Regions from separate parts of the Mesorhizobium sp. M0062 genome, predicted to be linked through region 3. Evidence: predicted binding sites of a transcription regulator. Region 3 holds the regulator's gene; each other region holds the start of a gene.
What was found. Region 3 encodes PhoB, which activates phosphate uptake and scavenging genes when phosphate is short. Its sites were predicted from a motif close to TGTCATNNANCTGTCAT; they were not measured.

Region 1 (3,277 bases), on a different contig from region 3:
GGTGATGCCGGCATTGTTGACCAGTATGTCGACGCCTTCGAGTTCGGCTTCGGCCTTCTGGCCAAGCGCCTTGACCTCGTCACGGTCGGCAAGATTGGCCGGGAACAGCTTTACCCGGTCGCCGAGTTCGCCGGCCAGGGTCTCCAGTTTCTCGACGCGGGTGCCGTGCAAGCCGACAATGGCGCCTTGCGCATGCAGCACCCGGGCAATCGCCTCGCCAATGCCGCCCGATGCGCCGGTGACGAGCGCCTTGCGGCCGGTCAGTTCGAACATTTTCGTCTCCTGATCTTAAGAGAACACCCTTCCCACGGGAGGGGTTGAATCGCCAGTGGATTATGCAAGCGCGGCCAGCGCCGCCTCGACATCGGCCGGCGTGCCGACGGCCGATGTGGCGATGTCGCGGCTGATCCGCCGCGCCAGGCCGGAAAGCACCTTGCCGGCGCCGATCTCAAAGAGCGTGGCGACGCCATTGGCGCCGAACCACTCCACCGTTTCGCGCCAGCGCACGCGGCCGGTGATCTGCTCGACCAGGCGGCGCGCGATCTCGTCGGGGTCGCTGGTCGGGACTACAGTGACGTTGGAGACGACGGGCACCACCGGTGCATTCTTGGTCACGCCGGCCAGCGCCTCGCGCATGACATCGGCCGCCGGCGCCATCAGCGCCGAATGGAAGGGTGCGGAGACCTGCAGCATCAGCGCCCGCTTGGCGCCCTTTTCGGTGCACAGTTTCGCGGCGAGTTCCACCGCCGCCCTGGCGCCGGAGATCACCAGCTGGCCGCCGCCATTGTCGTTGGCGATCTGGCAGACCTTGCCGGATCCCGTTGCGGCCTCGGTGCAAGCGGCTTCGACGTCGGGCTGTTCCAGTCCGATGATCGCCGCCATGGCGCCCTCGCCGGCCGGCACCGCCGCCTGCATGGCGTTGCCGCGGATGCGCAGCAGCCGGGCGGCATCGGCGACCGAAACGAAACCGGCCGCGGCAAGGGCGGAATATTCGCCGAGCGAATGACCGGCAACGTAGGCAACCTTGTCCTTCAGCGAAAAGCCGCGCGCTTCCAGCGAGCGGATTCCCGCCAGCGAGACCGCCATCAGCGCCGGCTGGGCATTGGCAGTCAGGGTCAGCGCCTCTTCCGGGCCTTCCCAGATCAGTTTCGACAGCTTTTCGCCCAGCGCATCATCGACTTCCTCGAACACCCTGCGTGCCTCGGGGAAGGCGTCGGCGAGGTCCTTGCCCATGCCGACAGCCTGGCTGCCCTGTCCCGGAAAGGTGAATGCGACGGCCATTTGGGCGCTCTCCAGCGGCTGATTTTTCCTGCCTGTGACGCAAGGCGGACCGCCAAGTCAAGCCCGAAGGCGGCATTTCGGCTCTCGCTTGAACCGGAGCTGACCTCGAGTCCCTGTTCCCAAAGGCTTTTTGCCGATCACACCTGATGAAAACCGCTCACGAATCGTTTGCTGGCTCTTCTTATTTTCGCCACAGGCGCTAGCTTTTGCATGACAGTTCTATGACAGAACGGTGGCGCGAGTGGAAATGCGCGTTGCTTGGGCCGGGGGAAGAGACGTGGCTAGGATCAGGAAGGGCGCGACCGTACCCGCGCCACAGTTCTTGGAAGACGATCCGTCCACCGGCTACCTGCCGGGGCGCAGATGGCCGGTCATCCGCTACGGTCTGGTCACGCTGCTTGCCTCCGCCATCCTGGTGTTCGCCATCGAATGGATCGTGCGCGGCGACTTCTTCGGCACGGTCGACTTCTTCCTGCAGCCATTCAAGCCGGGCTGGACCACCATCATTGTCTTTGCATTGGTGCTGATGGGACTGGACGCCGTGCTTGGCCGCAGTCACCAGAGCCTGATGATCGTGGCGCCGCTGACGCTGGCGCTGGCCTTTGTCGGGCATCAGAAGTCGCATTATCTCGGCGATCCGCTCTACCCAACCGATTTTCTTTATTCGCGCCAGATCATGGCACTGATGCCGCTCCTGGTGCGCGAACGGCCCTGGACGGCGCTCGCCATGGCGGTCGGCATCGTCGCCGGCCTGTCGCTGCTGATCTATGGCTGGCGGTTGTGGCGCCGCAAGGTTCCGATCCTCAGCCGCAAAGGGCGGCTGGCGCGGCTGACGCTGGCAGTGCCGCTGCTCGCCTTCTTCGTCTCGATCATGGACTACGCCACCTTCTCGTGGACCCGCGACCGGCTGCAGATCATCCCGATCATGTGGGACCAGAAGGAGAACTACGCCTCCAACGGGTTTGCGCTGGCCTTCGCGCTCAACGTGCCGATGGCGCATGTCTCGGCGCCGGCGGGCTATTCCGACAAGGCGATCGACGCGATCGACAGGCCTGCTGTGGCGGCCTCGGTACCGGATGAGAAACCCGACATCATCGTGGTGATGAGCGAATCTTTCTGGGATCCGACCAAGCTGCCCGGCGTCACAATCACGCCTGACCCGATCCCCAATGTGAGGGCGCTGCGTTCCGGCTATATGTTTTCGCCGGAATTCGGCGGCATGACCGCCAACATCGAATTCGAGGCGCTGACCGGCTTTTCCAATGCCTTCCTGCCGGCGGGCTCGATCCCCTACCAGCAATATGTGCGCACGCCGACGCCGTCGCTGGCGACCTTCCTGAAAAGCGAGGGCTACCGGGCGCGCGCCATCCATCCGGGCACCAACTGGTTCTGGAACAGGGGCGCCGTCTATGCCGATTTCGGCTTCAACGATTTCCGCTCGGAAGAGACGCTGCCGCCACTGGAAAAGCGCGGGCCGCTGGCTTCCGATGCCTCGATGACCGACGAGATCATCGCAGAGGCCGACGCCAGCGAGCGGCCGGTGTTCTTCTTCGCCGTCAGCCTGCAGAACCACGGTCCCTACGAGCCGTACCGCTATTACAATCCGACCCACAAGGTCGCGGCGCCGATCAGCACATGGGCGCGGGAATCGCTGCTCAGCTATGCCGAAGGCTCCGCCGATGCCGATCGCGGCCTCGAGCGGCTGATCGAATGGGCGAAGAAGCGCGACCGGCCGACGGTCATCGCCTTCTTCGGCGACCATCTGCCGCCGCTCGGCCCCGTCTATGTCGAAACCGGTTACCTGAAGGACAATGTCGCGCCGCGCAAGGAACCGACGCCGGCGGCGGCACTGGAGCATCATCAGACGCCGCTGGTCATCTGGTCTAACCGCACCGGTCCGGCGCAGGATATGGGCGCCGTGAGCCCGGCCTTCCTGCCCTACCACATCCTGACAACGGCCGGGATCACGCACCCCTACTACACCGGCTTCCTGGGC
Region 2 (3,277 bases), on a different contig from region 3:
GAAGGCGGCACCGTTTTCCACTTCGTCACCGGCGGCATCCACGCCGCGCTCGAACAAGCAAAGGCCGCGGCCGGCGGCAAGGATGTCCGCGTCGGCGGCGGCGTTTCCACCATCCGGCAATATCTGCAAGAGAAGCTCATCGACGAGTTGCATCTGGCGGTGTCGCCAGTGTTGCTCGGGAGGGGCGAGAGCCTGTTTGCCGGGCTGGATATGCTGAAGCTGGGTTACCAGTGCACCGAGCAGGTGGCGACAGCGCTCGCCACGCATGTGACGATCAAGCGGGTGTAGTGGCGAAGTGATAGGCGCAGGCTTCTTTCTCCCCGTTCTACGGGGAGAAATGCCCGGCAGGCAATGAGGGGCAGCGCTGCTTTGGAGGTTAGCAGCGTCCGACGGCTGTGAATTCGTCGCCGGAGCTGCCCCTCATCCGCCCTTCCGGCACCTTCTCCCCGTGAAACGGGGAGAAGGAAAAGTGCTCAATACTTCTCCGGCACGTAAAGCTCGCGCGGCAGGACCTGGCGCTCGTACTCCGGGTTGAACACCCGCTCGGGCAGCGTGATTTCTTCGTGCGGCACGTCCTCATAGGGCAGCTGTTTGAGGAGATGGTCGATGCAGTTCAGCCGCGCCCGCTTCTTGTCGTTGCCTTCGACGATGTACCACGGTGCCTCTGGGATGTTGGTGCGGGCAAACGTCTCTTCCTTGGCCTTGGTGTACTGCTCCCAGCGCACGCGCGACTGCAGGTCCATCGGCGACAGCTTCCACTGCTTCATCGGGTCGTGGATGCGCATCATGAAGCGCATCTGCTGTTCCTCGTCGGTGATCGAGAACCAGTATTTGACCAGCGTGACGCCGGAGCGGACCAGCATGCGCTCGAACTCCGGCACGTCGCGGAAGAACTCTTCGACCTGATCGGGTTCGGCAAAGCCCATCACCCGCTCGACGCCGGAGCGGTTGTACCAGGAGCGGTCGAACAGCACGATCTCGCCGCCGGCCGGCAGATGCGGCACGTAGCGCTGGAAATACCACTGCGATTTTTCGCGCTCGGTCGGCGCCGGCAGCGCCACGACGCGGCAGATGCGCGGGTTGAGGCGCTGGGTGATGCGCTTGATGACGCCGCCCTTGCCGGCGGAATCGCGTCCTTCGAAAACCACCACCAGCTTCTTCTTGTGGTAGGCGACCCAGGACTGCAGCTTGATTAGTTCCGACTGCAAGCCGATCAGGTCGCGGAAATACTGCATGCGGTCGATCGACGGCGGATGCGCGTTCTTGTAGATCTTGGAGATCTCCAGCGACAGCGCCGGCTCCGACATTTCAAGCTCATAGTCCTCGTCGAGCATGTCGGCGAGTTCGGCTTCCAGCCAATCCCTGGCCGGAGAATTCTGCTTCAACTCGGTCATTTCCACTGCTCCGCTTGCCGGCTGACATGAAACCCTGAGCCGACTTGATATAGGCCGGCAATGACGGTTTTATTGCAACCCGCCAGCCAGCCGATCATCGCTGCAAATCGGCGAGGCATGGCTGATCCATCGCCGTGGCATGGCGACAAGCCGCTCAAATTGTCCTACAAATGGCGGACCCGTTCGGGCTTCCCCGCCCTTTCCTGCTAAAACCACCTCCCCACCAAAACTACGAGGATCTGACATGGAATACCGCACGCTTGGCCGTTCCGGCTTGAAAGTTTCGACGCTGACCTTGGGAACCATGACCTTCGGCGGCAGCGGGCCGTTCGCTGCCGTCGGCAATTCCGATCTCGCGGAGGCCTCGCGCATCATCGACACTTGCATCGATGCCGGCATCAATCTCATCGACACCGCCAATGTCTATTCGAACGGATTGTCGGAAGAGATCATCGGCGAGGCGCTCGGCGGCAAGCGCAAGAACGACGTGCTGATCGCCTCCAAGGCGCGCATGCGGATCGGCAAGGGCCCCAATGACGAGGGCCTGTCGCGCCATCATCTGATCCGCGAATGCGAGAAGAGCCTGAAGCGCCTCAGGACAGATGTCATCGACATCTATTTCCTGCACGAATGGGATGGCGCGACGCCGCTCGAGGAAACCATCGCCGCGCTCGACACGCTGGTTGCCCAGGGCAAGATCCGCTATGTCGGCTGCTCCAACTATTCCGGCTGGCAGGTCATGAAGGCGCTCGGCATCAGCGACAGCCAGCACCAGCCGCGCTTCGTCACCCAGCAGATCCACTACACGCTGGAAGCACGCGAGGCCGAGTATGAGCTCTTGCCGATCTCGGTCGACCAGGGCCTTGGCGTGCTGGTGTGGAGCCCGCTCGCCGGCGGCCTGATGTCGGGAAAATACCGCCGCGACAGTCCGACGGCGCGCCAGATCGGCGGCTGGTCGGAACCACCGATCCGCGACGAGGACCGGCTGTGGCGGATCGTCGACGTGCTGGTCGACATCGGCGCCACTCGCGGCGTCTCGGCGGCCCAGGTGGCGCTGGCCTGGCTGCTTGGCCGGCCGGCCGTCAGTTCGCTGGTGATTGGCGCACGCAACGAGGCCCAGTTGAAAGACAATCTCGCCGCGGCAAGCCTGACGCTGTCCTTTGATGAACGCCAGCGCCTCGATGCCGTCAGCCGGCCGCCGGTGCTCTATCCCTACTGGCACCAGCAGTTTACGGCGAAGGACCGCTTCGGCCCGGCCGATCTGGTTATGGACCGCAGCGTTATCTGACTTAAGGGCGCCGGAAGCGGCTAGCCCGCGATAAACCGCCAGACCTGCGGATCGGGCTCGATCTGGCCGCTGAGCACGAAATATTTGTAGAGCACGAGCAGGCAGATCGCCTGCTCGGCCCGCTCGTCGGCGAATTTGCGGCAATAGGCGTTGGCCGCCGCAACGATGCGCTGGGCCTCGGCCGGATGCTGCTCGAGATGATGCACCCGCTCGGCCAGATCGCTGAAGTCGGGCGCCAGCGGCACATAATGGACATCGGGCTCGAGTTGCCCCTCGGCGAACCAGGTCTCGTAAGTCGGCGGCGGCATCAGGCAGAGCGAGTTCGAGCTCATGATCCATTTCAGATTGGTCGCGACATCATTGCCTTCGAGCGAGATGATGTAGCGGTAGCGGCGCTGCTGATCGATGCTGAGATAGGGCTTGCGGTATTCCGCAAGTGCTGTCGCCCTCGGCGTGCCGACATCGCAGAACGGCAGATTGCGGGCTGCATCCAGCAACAAGGTGCGGATCGGATTGTTGAGTTCGCCGCGCCAAACGACGAGCGGATGCTTGTCGGCGAAGGCGACATCGTCGGCCGGCATGTAGAAATGACGGA
Region 3 (3,277 bases):
GACGATCTGCGCCGTCGCAACCGTGCCATGGTGATTTCGGCCGTGCGCCGGGCCGGCCAGCCGTCGCGGACCGAGATTGCGGCGACCACCGGCCTCAGCCACTCGACCATATCGGCAATCTCGTCTGATCTGATTCAAGAAGGCACCCTGATTGAAGGCAAACCTGGCGAGACAGGCGCACTGAAACGCGGCCGGCCGCAGGTCGGCCTTGGCCTCAACCCGGAAGCGGCGGCGGTGATGACCGTCGTGCTGTCGCTCAATTTCCTGTCCGTCACCGTCATCGACTATGCCGGCCACGTCGTCGCCGAGGAACAGCGCCGGCTGGACACGCTGACCAAGCCGCGCGACGAGCTGATCGGCGAATGCGTAGCAATCGTCCGGCGGCGGCTTGAGGATCCCGACCTCGATGTCCAGAGCATCGCCCGCATTGCCATGGGCATCCAGGGCATCACCGATTCGCAGGCGCGCGCCATGCTGTGGTCGCCAATCACGCCACTGACCGACATTGCCTTCGCCGACATGTTGGAAGCGGAATTCGGCATTCCGGCCACCATGGAGAACGACTGCAATATGATGGCGGTGGCCCTGCAATGGCGCCAGCCCGAGCGCTACCGCGACAATTTCATCGCGATCCTCTTGTCGCACGGCATCGGCATGGGGCTGGTGCTGAAAGGCGAACTGTTCACCGGCACCCATTCCTCGGGCGGCGAGTTCGGCCACATGATCCACCGTCCGGGCGGCGCGCTCTGCCGCTGCGGGCGGCGCGGCTGCGTGGAAGCCTATGCCGGAAACTACGCCATCTGGCGCAGCGCCAAAATGATGGGCGAGGATGCCGAGCCGGTCGATATCGGCGACGCTGATATGCGGGCGCTGGCCGCTCGTGCGCGAGAGACGGACGGACCGGAGCGCGAAGCCTATCGCAGGGCCGGCGAGGCGCTCGGCTTCGGCCTCGGCAGCCTGTTTGCGCTGATCGACCCGGCCCCCGTCGCCATGGTCGGCGTCAGCGCCGCCGCCTTCGACCTGATCGAACCGGCATTGCGCGAAGCGATCGCCCAGACCGCCGGCGGCCAGCACTCGAAGTCGATCTCCTTCGACACCGAACCCAACGAGCTGCCGCTGATCCGCGAAGGCTGTGCCATGCGCGCGCTCGGCTTCGTCGATCAGGAGATTTTTGCGCCGGGTATTCAGCCCAAATCCGGCAAGCATGTCGCCTGAATGGCCGGCAACGGCGCGACGCGCAGGATCCTAGTCTTCCCTGATCGCGTAGCCGGCGCCGCGAATGGTACGGATGACATCCGGCATGCGGCCATTGTTGACGGCCTTGCGCAGCCGCCCGACATGCACGTCGACGGTTCGCTCGTCGATGTAGATCGTCTCGCCCCAGACATTGTCGAGCAGCTGGCTGCGCGAGAACACGCGGCCGGGATGCCGCATCATGAATTCGAGCAGCCGGAACTCGGTCGGTCCGAGCCTGATCTCGCTCTTCTTGCGGTAGACACGGTGCGACTCGCGGTCGAGCACGATGTCGCCGACCTTGAGCACGCTGGACAGCACTTCCGGCTTGGCCCGGCGCAGCAGCGCCTTCACGCGCGCCATGAACTCCGGCGTCGAGAATGGCTTGACCAGATAGTCGTCGGCGCCGGTGGACAGGCCGCGCACGCGATCGCTTTCCTCACCGCGCGCGGTCAGCATGATGATCGGCAGCCGCTCGGTTTCGGGCCGCACTCTAAGCCGCCGGCAGAGCTCGATGCCGGAAACAGCGGGCACCATCCAGTCGAGCACCAGGAGATCGGGCACGTTTTCCTGCAGGCGGATCTCGGCCTCGTCGCCGCGTGTCACCACCTCGACGTGATAGCCTTCGGATTCGAGGTTGTAGCGGAGGAGCACGCCTAGCGGCTCCTCGTCCTCCACGACCATGATGCGTGGCGCGATCATCGGCAGTTCACCCTCATCAGGCCGGCATGGCCATCGCCGTCTCGTCCTGCTTCGGACGATTGGCGGGCAGTTGCTGGCCGGTCAGCACATAATACGCATTTTCGGCGATGTTGGTGACATGATCGCCGATGCGCTCAAGATTCTTGGCGCAGAACAAGAGATGCGTGCAGGCGGTGATGTTGCGAGGGTCTTCCATCATGTAGGTCAAGAGCTCACGAAACACGGACGTGTATTTGACGTCGATGCGCTCGTCGTCATTCCTGAGTTTTGCAAGCGCTGCCGCATCGGTGGCGGCATATTCCTCGACGACGCCTTGCACCTGGATCAGCACCAGCTGCGCCATGGCGTCGATGGAGTGCGAGAGGTCGCGCGGCGTGACGCTCAAGCCCACGGTGCCGACGCGTTTGGCGATGTTCTTGGCGAGGTCGCCGATGCGCTCGAGGTCGCCGGCCATGCGGATCGAGCCGACCACGGCGCGCAGATCGTTGGCCATCGGCTGGCGCTTGGCGATCAGCGTGATGGCGCGGTCGTCCAGTTCGCGCTGGCGCGCATCCATGATGGCGTCGTCGGAAACGACACGCTGTGCCAGCGCATTGTCCGAATTGAGCAGCGCCCTGGTCGAGCCGCTGACCATCGAGCCTGCCAGATCGCCCATGTCGCGGATCAGCTTGCTGATCTGCCCGAGCTCTTCATCGAAGGAGGCGACGGTATGTTCACCCATGATCTTGGTCCTCGTGCCTGAAAATTCACCCGCCGGACGGCTCAGCCGAAGCGGCCGGTAATGTAGTCCTGGGTGCGCTTGTCGTCGGGGTTGGTGAACATCTTGTCGGTGGCGCCCTCCTCGACGAGATAGCCGAGATGGAACATCGCCGTGCGCTGCGACACGCGCGCCGCCTGCTGCATCGAGTGGGTGACGATGACGATCGTGTAGTTCTGGCGCAGTTCGTCGATCAGCTCCTCGACACGGGCGGTGGCGATCGGATCGAGCGCCGAGCAGGGCTCGTCCATCAGGATCACCTCCGGCGACACGGCGATGGCGCGCGCGATGCACAGGCGCTGCTGCTGGCCGCCGGACAGGCCGGTGCCGGGCTCCTGCAGGCGGTCCTTGACTTCGTTCCAGATCGCCGCCTTCTTCAGGCTCTGCTCGACGATCTGGTCCATGTCGGACTTGCGCTTGGCCAGCCCATGGATGCGCGGGCCGTAGGCGACGTTCTCGTAGATCGACTTCGGGAACGGGTTGGGTTTCTGGAACACCATGCCGACGCGGGCGCGCAGTTCGACGACATCGATGTTCTTGTCGTAGATGTCGTCTTCATCGAGCGTGATCTTGCCGGTCACCCGC

Region 1: NKJ64_RS15760 (LTA synthase family protein) is a predicted target of PhoB. The motif match lies at 1,492-1,508, and genes of this name have one in related genera.
Region 2: ppk2 (polyphosphate kinase 2) is a predicted target of PhoB. The motif match lies at 1,455-1,471, and genes of this name have one in related genera.

What each region holds. Positions count from the first base shown of each region.
Region 1 is NZ_JAMYUO010000011.1:131,508-134,784, forward strand. It holds gene fabG (3-oxoacyl-[acyl-carrier-protein] reductase) at 1-273, opposite strand, end outside; gene fabD (ACP S-malonyltransferase) at 334-1,281, opposite strand; gene NKJ64_RS15760 (LTA synthase family protein) at 1,529-3,277, shown strand, end outside.
Region 2 is NZ_JAMYUO010000030.1:34,621-37,897, forward strand. It holds gene NKJ64_RS26410 (dihydrofolate reductase family protein) at 1-288, shown strand, start outside; gene ppk2 (polyphosphate kinase 2) at 474-1,394, opposite strand; gene NKJ64_RS26420 (aldo/keto reductase) at 1,639-2,682, shown strand; gene NKJ64_RS26425 (glycosyl transferase family 90) at 2,703-3,277, opposite strand, start outside.
Region 3 is NZ_JAMYUO010000004.1:54,873-58,149, forward strand. It holds gene NKJ64_RS06350 (ROK family protein) at 1-1,215, shown strand, start outside; gene phoB (phosphate regulon transcriptional regulator PhoB) at 1,246-1,935, opposite strand; gene phoU (phosphate signaling complex protein PhoU) at 1,952-2,656, opposite strand; gene pstB (phosphate ABC transporter ATP-binding protein PstB) at 2,698-3,277, opposite strand, start outside.